2 regions of the Mesorhizobium sp. WSM4832 genome follow, and region 1 is predicted to be linked to the other one. Evidence: riboswitches for the same ligand, from Rfam matches in the RefSeq annotation. Region 1 holds a riboswitch; the other holds the start of a gene.
The links. Region 1 has a riboswitch for cobalamin ahead of AC0L2L_RS01860 (aromatic ring-hydroxylating oxygenase subunit alpha). Riboswitches for the same ligand answer to the same signal wherever they lie in the genome.
Positions count from the first base shown of each region.

Region 2: it holds a riboswitch for cobalamin, as region 1 does, so the genes downstream of both, bluB (5,6-dimethylbenzimidazole synthase) here and AC0L2L_RS01860 (aromatic ring-hydroxylating oxygenase subunit alpha) in region 1, are expected to answer to the same signal.

Region 1 is NZ_JBVVQH010000001.1:389,559-396,705, forward strand. It holds gene AC0L2L_RS01855 (FAD-binding oxidoreductase) at 1-379, opposite strand, end outside; gene AC0L2L_RS01860 (aromatic ring-hydroxylating oxygenase subunit alpha) at 399-1,646, opposite strand; cobalamin riboswitch at 1,755-1,956, opposite strand; gene AC0L2L_RS01865 (DUF680 domain-containing protein) at 2,432-2,638, shown strand; gene AC0L2L_RS01870 (DUF680 domain-containing protein) at 2,708-2,941, shown strand; gene AC0L2L_RS01875 (ABC transporter ATP-binding protein) at 3,015-4,127, opposite strand; gene bglA (beta-galactosidase BglA) at 4,162-5,826, opposite strand; gene AC0L2L_RS01885 (carbohydrate ABC transporter permease) at 5,831-6,985, opposite strand; gene AC0L2L_RS01890 (carbohydrate ABC transporter permease) at 6,987-7,147, opposite strand, start outside.
Region 2 is NZ_JBVVQH010000007.1:238,250-245,396, forward strand. It holds gene AC0L2L_RS12825 (pirin family protein) at 1-501, opposite strand, end outside; gene AC0L2L_RS12830 (DUF2277 domain-containing protein) at 510-776, opposite strand; gene AC0L2L_RS12835 (exodeoxyribonuclease VII small subunit) at 821-1,072, opposite strand; gene AC0L2L_RS12840 (histone deacetylase family protein) at 1,076-2,002, opposite strand; cobalamin riboswitch at 2,117-2,295, shown strand; gene bluB (5,6-dimethylbenzimidazole synthase) at 2,338-3,069, shown strand; gene AC0L2L_RS12850 (hypothetical protein) at 3,085-4,068, opposite strand; gene AC0L2L_RS12855 (TetR/AcrR family transcriptional regulator) at 4,301-4,894, opposite strand; gene AC0L2L_RS12860 (MFS transporter) at 5,015-6,235, shown strand; gene ribB (3,4-dihydroxy-2-butanone-4-phosphate synthase) at 6,498-7,147, opposite strand, start outside.

The DNA.
Region 1 (7,147 bases):
TTGCCGCCGGGTGGCTGTGCAGCGAGAAATCGCCCGCGGGCCCGTAGGCTTTGACGAGCGCCCCCGGCTTCAAATTGTCGAACATCCAGCGTGTGCCGATGCTGCCGCTCTGCGCCTTTACCGTCACCGCGAGCGAGAATGGCCGCGACGGCGACGACGACAGCGTATAGGTGCGCATCAGCGGCCCGTTGGCGGTCGGCAATTCCAGCGTGATGAACTGGCCCGGTCTGTAGCGGAACCAGGTCTGGTTGTCGGAGCGGAAGGCAAAGGTCTTCACGTCGGGCGCCTCGTCGCTGACGCCGATCACCTCCAGCACCTGCAGCCGGTCGTTCCAGGGCGTCATCTCGTCGAGATGGCGGTAGAGGCCGAGTTCGGTCATGGCGTTCATCTCCCAGCCCTCAGGCGACGCTGCGCAGCGTCGGCCGGTCCCGCTCGCCAAGGCGCGGTCCTATGAAGGACGCGTACCAGTCGACGAACTGGATGACGCCGCCCTCGTGCAGCTCCGAATAGGGACCGGGTTCGTAGGCCGGTGACAGGATGCCGAAGGCGTTCTCCTCGACGATGCGGCGGTCCTGGTCGTTGGTCTCGGTCCAGACATGGGTGAGCTCGGCGAGGTCATAGTCGACGCCCTCGACCGCGTCCTTGTGCACCAGCCATTTGGTCGTCACGGCGGTTTCGGTGGCGCTGATCGGCAGCACGCGGAAGGTGACCGCGTGGTCGATGAGGATGTGGTTCCACGTCGTCGGGTAATGGTAGTGCATCAACGTGCCGATACGGTCGGCGCTGACATTGGCCGAGAGATCCTTACGGACCGCGCGCTTGCCGTTCATCGTATAGCTCACCGCATCGCGCAGCAGCGGCGCGCGGGTGGCGCGATACTGGCCAGCCGGATCGATGCGGAAGCGGCTGGGCAGGCCCGCCGCCTCGCATTTCGCCCAATGCGCCTGCATTTCCGGGTCGCTTTCGGCACCGTGCACGCCGGTCACCGTGGGTGCTTCCGGGAAAGTCTTGCAGAGTTCGGGATGATTGCCGGCGCAGTGATAGCACTCGCGGTTGTTCTCCCAGACCAGCTTCCAGTTGCCCTTCTCGATGATGGTCGACTCGAAAGCGATCTTCGCCTCGCTGAGGCGGTGCGGCAGAAGATACGGCTCGATCATGGCGCGCATCGGCGCGAAGCCGGCCGGCTCGCCGGCGAGGCAAATGAAAATGTAGCCGCCGACGCTTTCGCAGGCGACCGGCTTCAGTCCGAACCGGCTCTTGTCGAACCCCTCGGCCATCTGGCGAGCAAAAAGCAGCCGGCCGTCGAGCTCGTAAGTCCACTGATGGTAGGGGCAGACCAGCTTGGCGGCCATGCCCTTGTCGGTGTTGCACACCCGGCTGCCACGATGCCGGCAGGAATTGTGGAAGGCGTTGATCTTGCCCTGCTGGTCGCGCACCAGAACCACCGGATAATCGCCGATCTGCACGGTGACGAAGCTGCCCGGCTTAGGCAGCTCGCAGTCATGGCCAATGAACAGCCAGTCGCGGTACCAGATGAGCTCCATGTCGAGCTTGAAGAAGCCAGGGTCTGTATAGAAGGGCTGCTCCAGCGAGTAGCCCGGCTTGCGGCTCTGCAGGAGCCTCAGCATGTCGTTGCGCGCGTCCATGTCCTGTCCTCATGTCAAGGACTGAACTGGTGGAGATGGAGAAGAACGGCTGCCGCCGACTGACCGGCATGCGCTATCCGCCCCTTGATCGCCCACCGCGATCAGTCGAGTTCAAAAATGTCCCTGGCTGGTTTCCGGGCTCTGGAGTTGCCCTTGCGGGGCGGTCGCGACACCTTCCCAGGCCAAGGCCCAGTGGTCTCCCGTTGCGACTTCACTCCACCACCGTTGCGGGGGCAGCGCCGGATTTCGACCGGCTTCCCAATTCTCCGCCCCGTCACGACGCAGCGGCACCTGAGATGGCCTGATCTAATCACGGAGCAGAGAGCGCCGTCGGCATGAAAGCGACATCGCATCCATGCGGCGCGACACGGGCGGCAAGTGAGTTCGCTTCAGTCTGAATCCTGGCCCCGGAGCCAGTCGAATCGACCGTCGCAATGGGGGGAAATAGTTAACAGTATCAAAAAGTGACTATTAGCAGATCCTAAAATCGAACCGAACGGTTCGTTTCTGTTGACGGTGCGTGCAATAGGGGGTGAACGCTGTCGCTATGACACACTCGGTGAGCCAAGCGGCATATTCATCTAAATAATTGAATTAAAAAGAGAAAAATAGATCGTAGGCATGCTTATGACAATTTCAAGGTGTGGATTCATGGTCCAGCCGGAAAAACTTCGTGATTGGAATCCGGCGGTCGGCTCACCCAAATCAGCGCTGTCCGAACGACGCGATTTCATTCCCAAGACACGCCGCTAGACGGACTGAATAAAAATACTGGAGTAGCAAAAATGAAAAAGATTGTTCTCACTGCCGCGGCCCTTCTGGCAATTTCCGGCAACGCCTTTGCTGGTAGCGACCATTACAACCCGAATGAAGGCAACCAGGCGGCCGCTTCGGTCGACTCGTCCTACACGGCCTCGGTCCGCAAGGCGGAGCCGGCCGCGCAGAACCCCGTTAAGACGGGTGCCGACCACAACCTCTTCGGCAACAACTAACAGCCGATTCAGGACCGGCGGCGGGTGCGCCCGCCGTCTTGGCCCGACAGGAATTCAGGAGTACTGAAAATGAAGAAGATCCTTCTTGCCACCGCGGCCCTGATGGCCGTTTCCACGGCTGCTTTTGCAGGCAGCGACAATTACAACAACAGTGGCGTCAACCAGCCGGCTCCGGCCGTCGACACCACGCGCACCTCGTCGATCCGCGACGACTCGACGGTTTACAAGCTGCTGAACTCGTCGCGTGACGTGCAGAAGTCGGCTCCGCAGGGTGCAGACCGCGACCACTTCGGCAACCGTTAACAGCCGACTGCGATTAAAATAGAAGCGGCGGCCATGGCCGCCGCTTCTTCGTTGCGGCAGGCGCTTTGCGCGCTCAGGCCGCCTTCGCTTCCTCGCGATGCAGCGTGAAGGAGTGGCCGTCCGTGTCGAAGATGTGCAGATCGCCGGCGCCGGCGTTGAGCCGCAGGGTCTCGCCGCGCTTGACCTCGACATTGCCCGGCAGCTTGGTCACCAATGGCAGGTCGGTGCGGCCGATATCGACATAGACAAGCTGAACCTCGCCAAGCTGCTCGATATAGTCCACCTTGCCTTCGAACAGATAGTCCGCGCCGGTGGCGATCGCGAGATCCTCCGGCCGCACGCCGAAGCTGACCGCGGCACCGCTTGCCGAAGCCGGCGTCGCGATCGGCACAGTCGCCTTGCGGCCGCCGACATGGCTGACCACGGTCGGATTGCCGGCCTTCTCGATCTTGGCCGGCAATATGTTCATGGCCGGCGAGCCGATGAACTGGGCCACAAACAGGTTCCCGGGCCGTTTGTACAGCTCCATCGGCGTGCCGACCTGCTCGACGACGCCATCCTTCAGCACCACGATGCGGTCCGCCAGCGTCATCGCCTCGACCTGGTCGTGTGTGACGTAGATCATCGTCGTGTTCGGCATCGATTCCTTGAGCTTGGCGATCTCGATGCGGGTGGCGACGCGAAGTGCTGCGTCGAGGTTCGACAGCGGCTCGTCGAACAGGAACACTTTCGGGTTGCGCACGATGGCGCGGCCGATGGCGACACGCTGGCGCTGGCCGCCCGACATCGCCTTGGGCAGGCGGTCGAGATATTTGGTCAGCTGCAGGATTTCGGCCGCCTGCCGCACCCGCTTGTCGATCTCCGCCTTGCTTTCCTTGCCGATCTTCATCGAGAAGGCCATGTTGTCGTAGACCGTCATATGCGGATAGAGCGCGTATGACTGGAACACCATGGCGATGCCCCGCTTCGACGGCGGCACGTCGTTCACCACCTCGCCGTCGATCTTCAGCTCGCCCGAGGTGATCTCCTCAAGGCCGGCGATCGACCTGAGCAAGGTCGACTTGCCGCAACCCGACGGCCCGACAAAGACGATGAACTCGCCCGATTTGATGTCGAGGTCGATGCCGTGGAGAATGTTGAGGTTGCCGTATGATTTCTTCACCTGGTTGAGCGTGACATCGGCCATGATTTTCTCCTCCCGTTAATCTCTGTCTGCAAGTTCAGTCGATTCGCCCGAACCAGGCGCCGTATCCGCCGAGGCGGACCGGCCCGCTGCCAGTCTGTCCCGAAAAGCCATGTCCGGGCAAGGGTTGCAGCGCGCCTTGGCCAAGATTGACCACGGCGGGCTTGCTGCCGAGGTTGAAAGCGCAGACGATCCGCTCGTTGCCCTCGCGGCGAGTGAAGGCGACGGTGTCGCCATCGCTTTCGATAAAGTCGATGTCGCCCTTGGCCAGCGCCGGATGCTGGCGCCGGAAGGCGAGGAAGCGACGGTAATGCTCGAGCAGCGAGCTTGCATCGCCCTGTTGCACATTGACGGCTTGCGAAAGGTGCTTGCCCGGCACCGGCAGCCAGGGTTTGGCGGTCGAGAAGCCGCCATTCTTGGCCGCGGCTTCCCACACCATCGGCGTGCGGCAGCCGTCGCGGCCCTTGAATTCCGGCCAGAAGCGGATGCCGTAGGGGTCTTGCAGGTCTTCGAATTTCAGCTCCGCCTCGCCAAGGCCGAGCTCTTCGCCTTGATAGATGCAGACCGAGCCGCGCAGCGACATCAACAGCGCCGAGATCACCTTGAGATAGGCGGTCGGATCGGCCTCGTTGGCGGCCCAGCGCGAGGCCACGCGCATCACGTCATGGTTGGAGAAGGCCCAGCACGACCAGCCGTCGCTGGCGACCGTGCCGAAAGCCTCCAGCACCGCGCGCGCTTTCGCGGCGCTGATCTTCTCCGGCGCCAGGAAGTCGAAGGAATAGCACATATGCACGCGCTTGCCGTCGGCGGTGTAGGCGGCGACCACTTCAAGGCCGCGTTGTGAATCGCCGACCTCGCCGACGGCAGCCTGCGCCGGATATTCGTCGAGCAGCGCGCGAAAACGCTCGAGGAAGCCGAGGTTCTCCGGCCGGCTCTTGTCGTAGATATGGTCCTGGTAGTTGTAGGGATTGACCGCGGGCGCGGTCTGGTCGTTGCGCTGTTCCGGCGGCAGCGGCGGATTGTCCTCCAGCCCCCGGCTGTGGAAATAGAAGTTGATCGTGTCGAGGCGGAAGCCGTCGACGCCGCGCTCCAGCCAGAAGCGGGTGATGTCGAGCAGCGCGTCCTGGACTTCTGCGTTGTGGAAGTTGAGGTCGGGCTGCTCGGCCAGGAAATTGTGCATGTAATATTGCTGGCGGCTGGTGTCCCACTGCCAGGCCGAGCCGCCGAAGATCGACAGCCAGTTGTTGGGCGGCGTGCCGTCGGGCTTGGCGTCGGCCCACACATACCAGTCGGCTTTCGGATTGCCGCGGCTCGAGCGGCTTTCCTTGAACCAGGGGTGGATGTCGGCGGTGTGCGACAGCACCTCGTCGATCATCACCTTGAGGCCCAGCCGATGGGCTTCCGCCACCAGCGCGTCGAAATCGGCTAGCGTGCCGAACATCGGGTCGACGTCGCAATAATCCGACACGTCGTAGCCGAAATCCTTCATCGGCGACTTGAAGAAGGGCGAGATCCAGATGGCGTCGACGCCGAGCGAGGCGATGTAGGGCAGGCGCCGCACGATGCCTTTCAGGTCGCCGATGCCGTCGTCGTTCGAGTCCTGGTAGGAGCGCGGATAGATCTGGTAGATCACCGCGCCCCGCCACCAGTCGCGGTCGACGGCGGGGTCTGGTCTCGAAGTCGCCTTCAAAGCCGATTGCATGTCTTCAACCTCCTTTCACCGAGCCGGCAAGCAGCCCGCGGACGAAATAGCGCTGCAGCGAGAAGAACACGGCCAGCGGCACGATGATGGTGATGAATGCCGATGTCGTCAGGATCTCCCAGTTGCCGCCGCGCGAGCCGAGCAGCGCGTTGAGCTTGGCCGTCAGCACGATCTGATCGGGTGCCGTGCCGAGGAAAACCATCGCCACCAGGAGATCGTTCCATACCCACAGGAACTGGAAGATGGCGAAGGAGGCAAGCACCGGGAAGGACAGCGGCAGCACGATCTTGACGAAGATCTCGAAGTCGCTAGCGCCGTCGATCCGCGCCGATTCCATGATCTCGCGCGGCAGACCGGCAATATAGCTCCTGAGCAGGTAGATGGCGAAAGGCAGGCCGAAGCCGGTATGCGCCAGCCAGATGCCGAGATAGGTCTTGGACGGCACGCCGAAGAAGGTGCCGACGCCGTTGTAGAGCTTGAGCAGCGGGATCAGCGACATCTGCAGCGGCACAACCAGCAGGCCGATGATGACGGCAATCAACAGCGCCCGGCCCGGAAAGCGCATCCAGGCCAATGCATAGGCCGCGAAGGCCGCGATCAGGATGGGGATGATCGTTGCCGGGATGGTCACCGTCAACGAGTTCATGAACGAGCGGCCGATGCCTTCGGAAAACAGCACGGCGTGATAGTTCTCCGAGGTGAATTTCGGCGGCGCGGAGGAGGCGAAATAGACGCGTTGGCCACGCTCGCCCTCGAAGGCTTTCGGCGAGGCGAGCACGAAGCCGCCATCCGCATTCACCTGCAAGGTGACGCCGTCGCCAAGATCGGCCGCTGTGCCGGCCTTGTATTGTGTCGGTGTCGCCGCCTTGAAGCCGAAGGCGCTTATGTCGCGCTTGGCGCCATCGCCGAAGATGTTGCCTTCGATCACATACTTGCCGTCCTTCTGCACCTGCGCCGAGGCGGCCGGCAGCCGCCCAGCCTCGGTTTGGCTGGAACTGGCGAAGGAATTCCACCAGCCCGACGCCACGATCTGGTCCTTGTCGCGCAGCGATGAGACGAGAATGCCGAGTGTCGGGATGGTCCAGATCACCACAAAGACGAGCACGGCGATATGGACGCCGAACCGGCCGGCGAAGGACTTTCCGCGGGTCGCAGCCATCTCAATGCCCTCCCGTCTCTTTGTTGGCCTGGCGGATGTTCCAGACCATGATCGGGATGACCGCGATCATGATGATGATCGCGATTGTCGCCCCGCGGCCGAAATCGCCGCCGCCGCGGAACATCCAGTCGAACATCAGGTTGGCGAGCACCTGGCTGTTCC
Region 2 (7,147 bases), on a different contig from region 1:
GCCGTCGGCATCGATCTCGGGCAAGCGGGCCACCGACGTGTTGGCGAACACCGGGGCGACTTCTTCCTTGCCGTCCGGCAGCGCGAGCCAGGTCTGCAGGCCGGAGACCGACATCGGCGCGCCGCGCAACTCTTCCGGCGTGCGCTCGGAGTGAACGATGCCGCGGCCGGCGGTCATCAAATTCACGTCGCCCGGCGCGATCACCATTTCGGTGCCGAGCGAGTCGCGATGCCTGATCCTGCCGTCGAACAGATAGGTGACGGTGGACAGCCCGATATGCGGATGCGGGCGCACGTCGAGCGCGTGGCCGGCGCGCAGGATGGCAGGGCCCATGCGGTCGAAGAAGATGAACGGCCCGACCAGACGGCGTTTCGCCGTCGGCAGGGCGCGGCGTACCTCGAAACCGCCGATATCCTTGGCGTTGGGGATGACCATCAACTCGATCTGATCGCAGGCGAAGGCGTCACCGGGTTCGGGATCGTTTCCTGGAAAGAAGCTCATGTTGTCCCTTAGGCGAAGCGCAGCGCCGACCTGGCTTTCGCCTTGGCCGCCACTTCCTCGCGATTGCGTGGTTCCTGTGTCGTTTCAAGCGAATCCAGCAACTCGCGCGCCGCGGCGGCAATCGCCTCGACAGCATGGTGGAAGGCATGCTCGTTGCGTTTGGACGGCTTGGTCGAGCCGCTCAGCTTACGGACGAACTGAAGCGCGGCGTCATGCACTTCGTCATTGGTCGCCGGCGGTTCGAAATTGGCCAAGGTCTTGATGTTGCGGCACATGGCTTGAACTCCTTACCTGCTTTCTCTGCCCCACCCTTTGTCAACTATTCCGCGTCGAGCGGTTCCGTTCCAACCGGCTTGCCGTCGCGCGACAGCCTGATCTTCTCGACCTTGTCCTCGGCCGCCTTCAGCAGCCGGTCGCAATGGGCCTTGAGCGCTTCGCCGCGCTCATAGATCTTGATTGACTGGTCGAGCGGGACGTCGCCGCGCTCCAGATCGTCGACGATCTTCTCCAGCGCGTCGAGCGCCTGTTCGAAGCTCATCGCCTTGACGTCCTCATTGCCTTCGACAGCCATGCTTTATCCCTTCATCAGCCGCCCGACATGGGCGGCGACCGAAAATGCCAGTCCCTGCAGATCGTAGCCGCCTTCCAGCAGGCTGACGAGCCTATTGCGGCTGTGGCGGCCGGCGCGCTCCATCAGCTGGCCGGTCGCCCAGTCGAAATCATCCTCGGTCAGGTTGATCTCGGCGAGCGGGTCGCGGTGGTGCGCGTCGAAGCCGGCGGAAATGATGATCAGGTCCGGCGCGAACGCATCGATGGACGGCAGCACGCGCGACAGGAAGGCGTCGCGGAACAGATCGCTGCCGGTCTGCGGCGCGAGCGGGGCGTTGACGATGTTGCCGGCGCCGGTTTCGCTCTTCGCCCCGGTGCCCGGGTAAAGCGGCATCTGGTGCGTCGAGCAGTAGAGCACCGACGGATCGTCCCAGAAAATGTCCTGCGTGCCGTTGCCGTGGTGGACGTCCCAGTCGACGATGGCGACGCGTTCGGCCTGATGCTTCTTCTGCGCATAGCGGGCGGCGATGGCCGCCGTATTGAACAGGCAAAAACCCATTGCCGTCGCCTTTTCGGCATGGTGGCCGGGCGGGCGGGCGGCGACGAAGGCATTGGCGGCGCGGCCCTCGAAGACGTCGTCTACCGCCGCATTGGCGCCGCCGATCGCCGTCACCGCGGCCTGCCAGCTCTTCGGGCTGGCGCTGGTGTCAGCATCGATCGAGGCGATGCCGCTCTGAGGGATCGCCGCTCGCACGCGTTCGACGAAGTCCTCGGGATGCGCGTAAAGGATAGTCGCCTCGTCACCTTCCGGCGCCTTGACGCGGTCGAGCGCCGAAAAAGCCTCGTCGTCCAGCACGCGTTCGATGGCGCGCAGGCGATCGGGCCGCTCGGGGTGGCCGGGCGGCGTGATGTGTTCCAGGAAGATCGGGTGCGTGTAGAGACGGGTGGCCATGGCGCCTAATCTAGGCACCCGCGACGTGGATGACCATGTTTGGAAGCCGAATGGCTGGGGAAAATTGCGCCTTGCCATGTCGCCCGCGCCATTGGCGCTGCCCAAGCTTCGCGGTAAGGTCGCCTCGCTGCCTGGTGCCCGCGACGCGGGAGAATCGGGAACACGGTTGAACTCCGTGGCGTGCCCAACGCTGTGAGGGGGACCGCGCCGGCAAAGCCACTGTCGATGACGGGAAGGCGCCGGATGCGGGACGATCCCGAGCCAGAAGACCGGCCTGGCAGACATGGTCATCCGCTTGGTCAGGCGGGTGACTGCTTGTCGCAAGGGGAAAAGCGATGACGGCAGCAGCGATCGCCGCAAGCGGCGATGACTTTGACCAATTTGCGCGCGACGCCGTCTACCGGGCGATGTTCACCAGGCGCGACGTGCGCAGCCATTTTATCCCGGACGATCTCGATGACGGTGTGCTGGCGCGCTTGCTCACCGCCGCCCACCATGCGCCGTCGGTCGGCTATATGCAGCCGTGGAACTTCATCGTCATTCGCGATGCAGCAAGGCGGCGGCAGGTGCGCGACCTGTTCCTCGCCGCGCGCGAGCAGGAACTGCCGGCGATCGAGGCGGAGCGGCAGGCGCTCTACCGCAAGCTCAAGCTCGAAGGCATCTGCGAAGCTGCTCTCAATCTGTGCATCACCTGCGACCGGCAGCGATCAAAGGACTCGCCGCTGGGGCGCTGGCACAATCCGGAAATGGACCTCTACAGCACCGTCTGCGCCGTGCAGAATTTCTGGCTGGCGGCGCGAGCCGAAGGCGTCGGCGTCGGCTGGGTCAGCATCATCGAAACCGAAGCGCTCAAGCAGCTTCTGTCAATTCCAGAACATGTCACGCCGATCGCCTATCTCTGCGTCGGCCGCGTTTCGGCCTTCGCGCCGAGGCCGGACCTCGAAGCGCATGGCTGGGGCAAGCGCCTGCCGCTGCCGGAACTGGTGATGAGCGAGACGTTTCGCGGCGCCGGCGAAGCGCCGCTCAAATCGGCGATAGCAAGGCTTGGCTGTCCGCCAAAGCCCTGATCGGCCGGCCGCTGATCAAGCGGCCCGGGGCGTATCCCAGCGCGAGCCGCCACCGACGGAGCCCAGCGCCTTGTCGCGCAGTTCCCTGAACTTCGAGGATGCCTCGGCCAGCCGGCCGTCCCATTCGGGGTTGGGGACCTGGCCCTCGATGGCTTCGAAATAGACCTGCATCAGGGAGGCGATCGCAAAAGGCTCGATGAAGGCTGCCTTGAAGGCCCAGGCAAAGACGATTGCCAGCACGAAAGCCCAGCCGGCAAGCTGACCCGGCATGACCCAAAGGATCGCGGCGGCAGGCGCCAGCATCAACAGGAAGATGACGAAGGACACGCCCCACATGATCACCGCCAGCCAGACGGCATTCTTGACCATGTGCTTGCCGTTCTGCGCGTAAAGCACGACGCCTTGCCGCGCCGTCTCGAAAGGCGAGCTCGAATTGATGCGGATGTTGTAACCGAGGATGATCTCGTCGACATAGGTCAGCGACAGGCGGATGACGGTGTTGATGAAGCTGACCAGCCCGCTCAGGCCCGGAATGGGCAGGAAGGCGGCGATGCCGCCGATCAGGCCGGTGATGGCGCGGATGGCGCCCTTGACCAACTGGTCGACGACGAAAAGGATGTTGGCCTCGGCGAAACGCTGGGTCACCACTTCCTTCGCGTAGGCGATCTGGCCCTGGCCGTCGGGAACGTCACGGCCGTCGATCAAATGCACCATGACGGCGATATGGCCGGCCTTGAGCACGTAGAGGATGTATTCGCGGATCCAGTAGACGGCGATCGAGACGACGCCGAAGCCGACCACGCCGCCCCAGAGCGCAAATGACGTCGGGCCGTCAGGATCGGTCGAGATGTGGCCGACGCCGTAGCCGACGCTGGCGCCCGTGCCGGTCGCCATGATGTAGGCGATCGTGATGCCGAAATAGACGATCATGCGAAAGACGATGAACGGCCATGTCCGCATCATGATGGACACCGACCTGGCGATGCTGAAGTCCCACATGCCCCGACTCTCCAACCCTCGCGCATGACCCCGAAAATCGGAATCGATTTTCGGAGAAGGATCATGCGCTGAATCAAGTTTTTACAGCGTCCTTTGCGCGTTCAAAGAACGCGCGGTGCTATAGTAGGTGGCGCAGAAGGATGCGCTCGCCCCATTGATTGTCAATCGCGGCAGGGTTGCGCTGGCCCGAAACCGGTGCACAACGCGGTGGCTTGGTTACCCAAGCGTGCCCTCAAAGCTTCTTTCGCAAGCCTTCGAGCAGTTGCTTGAACGCCGCGATCGCCTTCTTCGACGTCGCTTCGGGATCTTTCGAATTGGCGATGCGCTGCGCGGCCTGGCTGCTGGCGCCGTTGATAAGCCGCGCGGCGGTCTCGGGATCGAAATCGGGAACGACGACGCCTTCCTCCTGCAGCCTGGTCAGATGATCCGTCATTGACGCGGTGCAGGCGTTGGCGTTCGGCCACTGCGCCGGATCGCCGAGCACGGCCGGGCCGTCGCGGAACATGATGCGCTGGATCTCCGGCTCCAGCGCCATCTCGATATAGGTGGTGCATTCGTCGACGAAGTGCCGCCAGCGGGTCGGTGCTTTCGAAGCCACCTCGTTGACACGCACGGCCATCTCGCCGTCGATTTCGGCGATCACCGCCTGCAGCAGCCCTTTCTTGTCGCCGAAATGATGGTAGAGCGCGCCGCGCGTCAGGCCGGCCGAAGCGGTGAAATCGTCCATCGAGGCCTCGGCATAGCCGATCGTGCCGAAGGCGTGGCGGCCGGCCGCGATCAGCTTGGCGCGTGTCTCAGCGATCATCTCCTTGCGCGGTCTGTGCATGGCTCTGGACCTATTAACATACGCATCGTATGCCAATTGACATACGCAACGTATGAACTATCTGACACTCATACGCTGCGTATGTAATCGCAGCGCCTTCCCTTGTCGAGGAGCAGGATCATGCGAAACCCATATTCGGACATCTTTCGGGCTCCCGGCACGAAAGGCTTTGCCGCCGCTGCCTTCATCGCGCGGTTGCCGATCGCCATGGCGCCGATCGGCATCGTGGCGATGCTGTCGCAGACGCATGGCGAATACTGGCTGGCCGGCGCGGTTTCCGCGACCTATGCGCTGGTCAACGCTTTCCTGTCGCCGCAAGTGTCGCGGCTGGTGGACCGGCGCGGCCAGACAGCGGTGGCCGCGCCGATGACGCTTGTCTCGGTGCTTTCCTTCGCGACATTGACCGTGGCGGCCAACCAGCACTGGCCAGTCTGGACCTTGTTCGGGTCGGCGCTGCTTGCCGCCGCCATGCCCAGCATCCCGGCTCTGGTCAGGGCGCGCTGGACCGAGATCTTTCGCGATCGTCCCGAGCTCAACACCGCCTTCGCCTTCGAATCGGCCGCTGACGAACTGGTCTATATCGCCGGCGCCTCGCTGTCGGTGGGCTTGAGCGCGGCGCTGTTTCCCGAAGCCGGCATGGTCGTCAGCACATTGCTGCTTGCGCTCGGCTCGGCGGCATTCCTGCTCCAGCGCACGTCCGAGCCGCCCGTCCGCCCGGCGGGGCATGGCGCGGCCAGTTCTGCGATCCGCCTGCGGCCGGTCCAGATCATCACCTTCGCGCTGATCTTCGTCGGCGCGACCTTCGCCACCACGGAAGTCACCACCGTCGCCATCACCAAGGAGCTCGGCCAACCGCAAGCGGCGAGCCTCGTCATCGGCGTCTATGCGCTTGGATCCTTCGTGCTCGGCATCATCGTCGGCGCGCTCAGCCTGAAGGCGCCGCTGCAGCGGCAATTGGCGCTCGCGGTCACCGTCCTTGCGATCAGCACGCTGCCGCTGCTCTTCGCCGACACCGTGCCGACGCTGGCGCTTGCCGTCTTCGTCAGCGGCGTCGCGATCTCGCCGACCTTCATCACCGCCTTCGGCCTGATCGAACGCCACGTGCCGCCGGCAATGCTGACCGAAGGCGTCACCTGGGTGACGACCGGCATCGGCATCGGCATGGCGCTGGGCTCCTTCGCCGCCGGCTGGATGGTCGACAATTTCGGTCCGCAGAGCGGGTTCTTTGTGTCCGTCGCGGCAGGCGCGATCGCTCTTGCCACCGTGCTCGCCGGCCAATGCCGGCTGGCGACGGGTGATTGCGACGTGGATCGGGGCGAGGCGGCAGTGCCCGCAGAGTGATGGTTGGGAGCGTTCCGACACTCGTTTCGCAAACGTTTGGAATTGTCCGAGCCTCCGCGACGTCGTCATCCACGGGCGGAGCGACGCGAAGCGGAGCGCAGACCCGAGGATCCATTCCGTTACCTTGATCGTAGAGCGCAGCGGAGCAGAATTCTGAACCGTCGCAGCGCGTCGAAGTCACGGAATGGATCCTCGGGTCTTCGCGCGTCGCTTCGCTCCTTGCTTCGCCCGTGGATGACGAAGTCGCGAGGGCGTTAGCCAGCTACAAAATTTCTGTCTTGGCGATATGAATGCCAAAGCCCTCGAGACCGACATAGTGGCGCTCGCGCGAGGCGATCAGGTTGATCGAGGAAATGCCGAGATCCTTCAGGATCTGCGCGCCGAGGCCGATCTCGCGCCATTCGTTCTCGCGGCGACGGGCTTCCTCATGGTCCTCGCGGTCGCCGCTTGCCGGCCGCTTGCGCTCCTGATGGGCGACGCCGACCGAGCCTTCGCGCAGATAGACAATAACGCCGCGCCTGCGCTCGCCCATCGCCTTCATGATGCCGTCGAGCCGATGGCTGGTGCCGAAGACGTCGGTGACTACGTCTTCGGAATGCAGCCGCACCGGCACCTGCTCGCCGTCACGGATATCACCGAAGACAACGGCGACATGATGCATGGAATCCCAGGGCAGCGTGTAGGTGAAGACCTGCGCCTTGCCGCCAAGCGTCTCGATGTCGGAACAGGCGACGCGTTCGACCAGCGTTTCCTTGCGCTGGCGATAGGCTATGAGGTCGGCGACCGACACCTGCTTCAGGCCATGTTCTTCGGCGAAGGCCTGCACTTGCGGACCGCGCTTGACGGTGCCGTCGTCGTTAACCAGTTCGGAAATGACGCCGACCGGCGGCAGACCGGCGAGCTTGCAGAGAT